2 regions of the Cellulomonas sp. P4_H12 genome follow, and region 1 is predicted to be linked to the other one. Evidence: predicted binding sites of a transcription regulator. Region 1 holds the regulator's gene; the other holds the start of a gene.

Region 1 (3,402 bases):
CTCGGCCCTGCTCGCCGCGAGCCAGAAGATCGGCGAGGCGATCTACTCGGCGGACAACATGGCGGCAGGTGCGCCGGCCGACGAGCAGCCAACGGCTGACGCGTCGTCCGACGAGGACGTCGTGGACGCCGAGATCGTCGACGACGAGGACGAGGCGGTCAAGTGACCACCACGCCCGACGACGCCGGCGACGACCTGACTCCTGAGGAGCAGGTGCTCGCCGACGCCGAGTCGATCGCAGCAGGCGCCGAGGAGGAGGTCGTCCTCGAGGGCCTCGTGGCGGCCGAGGCGCTCGCGGCGGAGCGGCTGGAGGAGCTCCAGCGCTCCAAGGCGGCGTACTACAACCTCGAGCAGCAGTACTCCGGGTTCGTGAAGCGGTCGAAGGCCGACGCCCTCGCCGCCCACGACCGCGGGGTGCACGCCATCGTCGAGGCGCTGATCCCGGTGCTCGACGACATCGAGCTGGCGCGCCAGCACGGTGACCTCACCGGCCCGTTCGTGTCCATCGCGGAAAAGCTCGAGGCGACCCTCGGTCGCTTCGGGGTGGTCCGCTACGGCGAGGCCGGGGAGCCGTTCGACCCCGCGGTGCACGAGGCGCTCATGCACTCGCACTCCGCGGACGTGACGGAGTCGACCGTGCAGATGGTGCTGCAGCCGGGCTACCGCACCGCCGACCGGGTGCTCCGCGCCGCGCGCGTCGCGGTCGTGGACCCCGAGGCGTAGAACCCGAGTAGCGTCCGGGCAACGGCACAGTCGTTGCCCGGACGCTGCACACAGACAGCAAGGAAGGAGCGGCGTGACCGGTCAGGACTGGCTCGAGAAGGACTTCTACTCGGTCCTCGGCGTCCCCAAGGATGCCGACGCCGCGACGATCAAGAAGGCGTACCGCAAGCTCGCGCGGCAGATGCACCCGGACCACAACCCCGGTGACGCCAAGGCGGAGGCGAAGTTCAAGGACGTCGGCGAGGCCTACGCGGTCCTCTCCGACGCGGAGCAGCGCGGCCAGTACGACCAGCTGCGCGCCATGGCCGGTGGTCCGCGGTTCACGTCCGGCGGACGCGGCGGCACCGCCGGCTTCGAGGACGTCTTCGGCGGCATGTTCGGCGGCGGTCAGCAAGGCGGTCGGGTCCGGTACACCAACGCCCCCGGCGGCGCGGCCGGCTTCGAGGACATCCTCGGCGGGCTCTTCGGCAACGGCGGCGGTGGGGGCTTCGCGCCCGGCCCGCAGCAGGGTGCCGACCTCGCGACGAGCGCGACCCTGCCCTTCCGGCAGGCGGTCGAGGGCTCGACCGTCTCGCTCAGCGTCGAGGGTCGCACCGTCAACGCGCGCATCCCGGCCGGCGTCCGCGACGGCCAGAAGATCCGCCTGCGCGGCAAGGGCCGGCCCGGCGACCGTGGCGGCCCCTCGGGCGACCTGGTCATCACCGTACGGGTCACCCCGCACCCTGTGTTCTCGCTCGACGGCGACAACCTGCGGATCACCGTCCCGGTCGCCTTCGACGAGGCCGCCCTCGGCGCCACCATCGAGGTGCCGACCCTCGATGGGTCCACCGTCCGGGTCCGCGTCCCCGAGGGCACGCCGTCCGGGCGCGCGCTGCGCGTCAAGGGTCGCGGAGTCCCCGGCACCAAGGGCGACCTGCTGATCACCGTCCAGGTCGTCGTCCCCCAGCGGCTCAACCCCGCCGCCCGCGAGGCGGTCCAGGCCTTCGGCATCGCGACCTCCGGTGAGGACGTGCGCGCGGGCCTGCTCGACGCGGCGAAGACGTAGCCATGGCCACCGAGGACGCCAAGGTCTACGTCATCTCGGTCGCCGCCGAGCTGGCGGGCATGCACCCGCAGACACTGCGCCAGTACGACCGGCTGGGGCTCGTGAGTCCCAGCCGCGCCAGCGGGCGCGGGCGGCGCTACTCCCTGCGCGACATCGCGACGCTCCGCGAGGTGCAGCGGCTGTCCCAGGACGAGGGCGTCAACCTCGCCGGGATCAAGCGGATCCTCGAGCTCGAGGCGGAGCTCGACGGCCTACGCCGGCAGATCGAGTACCTCCGCGCGTTCGTCGAGCCGGGCCGCCGCGTGTTCACCGCCGACCCTCGCGGCGACGTCGTCGCCGTCAACCGCACGGCCAGCCGCAGCCGGCGCCCGACGACCACGGCGGACCGCGCCGCCGTCGTCCTCTGGCGCCAGACCTCCCGCTGACGCCGGCGCAGAACGACTCGAGGCCGCCCGGCCCACCCTCCGACAAGGAAGGTGGGCCTGGCGGCCTCAGTGCTGGGTGCGAACGTCAGGCGCGGCGACGACGGCGGGCGAGCAGGACGCCGCCGATCCCCGCGAGCACGAGCGCGCCTGCCACGGCGGCCGTCGGGCCGTTCTGCGAGCCGGTGACCGCGAGCTCGGCGGCGGCCTGGGCCGAGGCGCTCGGCGACGGCGTGACGGCGGCCGGTGCCGGCGTCGTCGGGGCCGGTGTTGCGGCGGGCGCCGCCGGTGCGACGAACGGCGTCACGAGCGAGCTGTTCGTGATGTCGATCCTCCAGGCGCCGTCGGGGTCCGTGAGGCCCGTCGAGTCTGTGTAGGCGCCGGCGCGGGCTCGCACGAACGGCACGAACTCCGTGCTGGCGTCGCCGGGGAGAGTGCCGGAGTAGGTGGGCGGCACGTCGAGCGAGACGAAGGACGTCACCACATGGCCGGCCGCGTCGAGCGGGACGACCGTGCCCGTCCAGGTGCCGTCGGCCGCGATCGTGACCGTGTAGCGCTCGGTCGAGATCTGGTCCATGTCGGAGCCGTCGGCGTTGTCCTTCGGCAGCACGCAGTGCTCACCGGGCCCGAAGACGAAGGCGCCGCCGACGAAGAACTTGTCGTTGCTGCAGAACGCCATACCGCCGACGCCGGAGCCGGCGCCCTGGTTGTCCTGGCCCCAGATGACCGGGTCCTGGTCGTGCGCAGGGCTGGCCAGCGGCGTGCCCTGGACGACGGTCTCGCTGGCGACGACCCGCAGGAAGCCGACGGCGTAGAGGTTCGCCTGCGAGTCCGCCGGGTTCTTCCAGTGCGCAGCGTTCGGGTTCGCCGCGATGGTCGTCGTGAACGTGACGCTCTCACCCGCCGCGAGGTCGGACACCGAGAAGCCGAGGGTCGGGTCGTACCGGAAGTACGCCGGGCGAGTGGTGCCGTCCGTCGCCGAGGCGCGCGGGCCGGTGGCGATCCCGTCGTAGCCGCTCGGGGCCGCGGCGGCGGGTCCGGCGAGGGCGAACGTCAGGGGAACTGCGGCGACTGCGCCGAGCGTGAGGGCGAGGGTGCGCCGCATCGGAGGGCCTTTCGGAGTCAGAGTTCTGGACAAGCGTCCAAATGAAGTGCTCCATGGAAGCACCCGGTAGGCAGAGCCCCGACCGAACCGTCGTCGCCGACTCCGGC
Region 2 (3,402 bases), on a different contig from region 1:
CACGAGCGCGAAGCTCAGCACGAACAACCACCCGATGTACGCGAACACGAGGCCCAGCACGCCGAACTGCCGGGTGCCCGAGACCAGGACGATGGGCAGGTAGAGCTGGCCGGCCAGGCTGAGCAGGCCGAGCAGGAGGGCGGTCACCCCGCCGGTGAACGCGAGGACGCGGACGGGGACCTGGGCGTGCAGCAGCGCCCAGGGGACGTACGTCCAGACGACGGCCCACACGACCACCCGGACGACGAAATCCCAGAGAGCGGGCAGCGGCACCCCCTCGGTCGCCTCCCGCGTGACCTCGATCAGGCCGATGGCGAGGACCACGGCGAGCACCGTGGTCAGCCACCGCCACGCCGACCGCAGCCCGGGCCGCCTGACCTGCCAGACCTTCGCGTACATGCGCTCGAGGGCTCGGGAGTACGACGTCGCGCTGATGAGGGCGACCAGGAGGCCCAGGATCCCGATGCTGCCCCCCAGGCTCGCGCTGGTGCTCACGCTGCCGGCGAGGGCCTCGCGCGTCTCCTCGGTGAGGCCGAGGGTGTCCGCCATGAACGAGCCGAAGCCGTCGTGGTTGGGGCGGAGGGCCGCCATCACGATCATCATGGGCACGATCGAGACGAAGGCCTGCGCGGCGAGCGTCATGGCGCGGTCGAACGGCTCGATGGCGACGAAGCCGGTGTACCCCCGCTCGACCAACCCGCCGAGCGGCGTCAGCCGGAGCCGTGCCGCGATCCGCAGGCCGCGCAGCCGCCAGCGCTCGACCCGGGACGTCACGGGAGCCGGGCGTCGAGGAACGCGAGCACCGCGGCGACGTAGGTCTCGCGTGCGGGCAGCGGCGACAGCGCGAGGTCGTGGGCTCCTCCCGGGACCTCGACGAAGGTCACGTCCGGACCGAGGTTCGGCGCCAGGCGCTTCATGTCCGCCACGTCGAGCACCGAGTCGGTGGTGATCAGCGCGTCGTGGACGACGTCGTCGGGTCCGGAGGCGTCCGACGCCAGCACCAGCACCGGGACGTCGATCGCGAGCCCCGCGGCCACCCGCTTGTGCCCACGGCGGACGGTCCGCGCGAAGCCTGCGCGGGCCGGGAAGCCCTCGTGCGGCTTCCATGCGAGGTCGTACGACCACTCCCCGCCGGTGGCCTCGTGCAGCGCGCGACCGTAGTGCGGCGCGACTTTGCCGACGACGAGGTCCGGGGCGACCCTGCCCACGCCGTCCAGCACCGTCGTGAAGACCGTGCGCTCGAACCAGGATCCGCGCAGGTCGAGCCACGGGCTGTTGAGCACGAGGGCGTCGATCAGCCCCTCGCCGCGTCGGGAGTCCGCCCACAACGAGGTGACCAGCCCGCCCATCGAGTGGCCGAGCAGGACGACCTCGTCGTGGTCCTGGCGGATGATGCGGATCGCGGCGTCGATCTCCTCGGCGAACGCGCCCAGGTCGGTGACGTGGTTGGCGGGGCGGCCCTCGCGGATGGAGCGGCCGTAGTCGCGCAGGTCGAMGGCGTAGACGTCGTAGCCGTGCGCGGCGAGGGCGTCGCCGAAGCCGGTGTGGAAGAAGTAGTCGACGAACCCGTGCACGTACAGGAGCGCGCGCCGGCTGGGCGACCCGGTGCGGTGGACCAGCGTGGCGACGGGGTCCGGGGTGCGGCCGTCGGGCCGCAGCGGGAGGTTCCGAGAGGTCCAGCCGGGGCCCAGCACGTCGGGGACGTCGTCGCTCATGGCGTGATCGTGCCACGGGCGCGGCGTCGGGGAGCGACGAACCGAGCCGAACAGAGTTGAGCGGAATAGACTCAACTCTGCCGGTCGTTGCGAACAGCAGACACGACACACACAGGAGGTCATGTGGACGCCAAGTTCACCACCCGGTCCCAGGAGGCCCTGGGCGACGCCATCCAGCAGGCGTCGGCCGCCGACAACCCGCAGCTCGAGCCCGCGCACCTGCTCAACGCCCTGCTGCAGCAGGAGGGCGGCGTCGCCAACGGGCTGCTCGACGCGGTCGGAGCCGACCGCAGCGCCCTGGGCCGCACCGTGCGCGGCATGCTCGTCAGCCTGCCCACCGCCAGCGGTGCCGCGGTGGCCCAGCCGAGCGCGTCGCGCGCCCTCTCGACCGCCCTCGAGGCGTCCTCGTCCGAGGCCCGCTCGCTCGGCGACGACTACGTCTCGACCGAGCACCTGCTGCTCGGCCTCGCCGCGGGCCAGTCCGGGGTGGCCGACGCCCTGCGCGCCCAGGGTGCGTCCCGCGACGCGCTCGCGGCCGCCCTGCCGGCCGTCCGCGGCTCCGCCCGGGTGACCAGCCCCAACCCCGAGGGCACCTACAAGGCGCTCGAGCAGTACGGGCTCGACCTGACGCAGCGGGCGCGCGAGGGCAAGCTCGACCCGGTCATCGGCCGCGACGCCGAGATCCGTCGCGTGGTCCAGGTGCTCTCCCGGCGCACCAAGAACAACCCCGTCCTGATCGGCGAGCCCGGCGTGGGCAAGACCGCCGTCGTCGAGGGCCTCGCGCAGCGCATCGTCGCCGGCGACGTGCCCGAGTCGCTGCGCGGCAAGAAGCTGGTCGCGCTCGACCTGGCCGCGATGGTGGCCGGCGCCAAGTACCGCGGCGAGTTCGAGGAGCGCCTCAAGGCCGTGCTGGCCGAGATCACCGGGTCCAACGGCGAGGTCGTCACGTTCATCGACGAGCTGCACACGGTCGTCGGCGCGGGTGCCGGCGGCGAGGGAGCCATGGACGCGGGCAACATGCTCAAGCCCATGCTCGCCCGCGGCGAGCTGCGCCTGGTGGGCGCCACCACGCTCGACGAGTACCGCGAGCGCATCGAGAAGGACCCCGCGCTCGAGCGCCGGTTCCAGCAGGTGTTCGTCGGCGAGCCGTCCGTGGAGGACACCGTCGCCATCCTGCGCGGGCTCAAGGAGCGGTACGAGGCCCACCACAAGGTGACCATCGCCGACTCCGCGCTGGTGGCCGCCGCGACCCTCTCCGACCGGTACATCAGCGGCCGGCAGCTGCCCGACAAGGCCATCGACCTGGTCGACGAGGCGGCGTCCCGCCTGCGCATGGAGCTCGACTCGTCGCCCATCGAGATCGACGAGCTGCAGCGCGCCGTCACGCGTCTCGAGATGGAGGAGGTCGTGCTCTCCGAGTCCGACGACCCCGCGTCGAAGGACCGCCTGGAGCGCCTGCGCAAGGACCTGGCCGACCGGCGGGAGGACCTCGCGTCGCTCACGGCCCGGTGGGAGAAGGAGAAGGCCGGGCACAACCTGGTCGGCGACCTCAAGGCCCGGCTCGACGAGCTGCGCAGCGACGCCGAGCGCCTGCAGCGCGAGGGCGACCTCGAGAAGGCCGCACGCATCCTGTACGGCGAGATCCCGACGCTGCAGGAGCAGATCTCGGCGGCGGAGGCCGACGAGG

The links. The regulator HspR, encoded in region 1, represses chaperone genes until heat shock. The targets are predictions, from matches to a motif close to AAGTTGAGTCNNNNNGACTCAACTT.
Region 2: clpB (ATP-dependent chaperone ClpB) is a predicted target of HspR. The motif match lies at 1,769-1,793, and genes of this name have one in related genera.

The regions. Positions count from the first base shown of each region.
Region 1 covers NZ_JBFUKJ010000023.1:35,241-38,642, forward strand. Annotated here, with positions in the region: gene dnaK (molecular chaperone DnaK) at 1-166, shown strand, start outside; gene grpE (nucleotide exchange factor GrpE) at 163-723, shown strand; gene AC1DQC_RS14145 (DnaJ C-terminal domain-containing protein) at 797-1,768, shown strand; gene AC1DQC_RS14150 (heat shock protein transcriptional repressor HspR) at 1,771-2,193, shown strand; gene AC1DQC_RS14155 (LPXTG cell wall anchor domain-containing protein) at 2,279-3,295, opposite strand.
Region 2 covers NZ_JBFUKJ010000022.1:109,137-112,538, reverse strand. Annotated here, with positions in the region: gene AC1DQC_RS13860 (YhjD/YihY/BrkB family envelope integrity protein) at 1-774, opposite strand, end outside; gene AC1DQC_RS13855 (alpha/beta hydrolase) at 771-1,715, opposite strand; gene clpB (ATP-dependent chaperone ClpB) at 1,839-3,402, shown strand, end outside.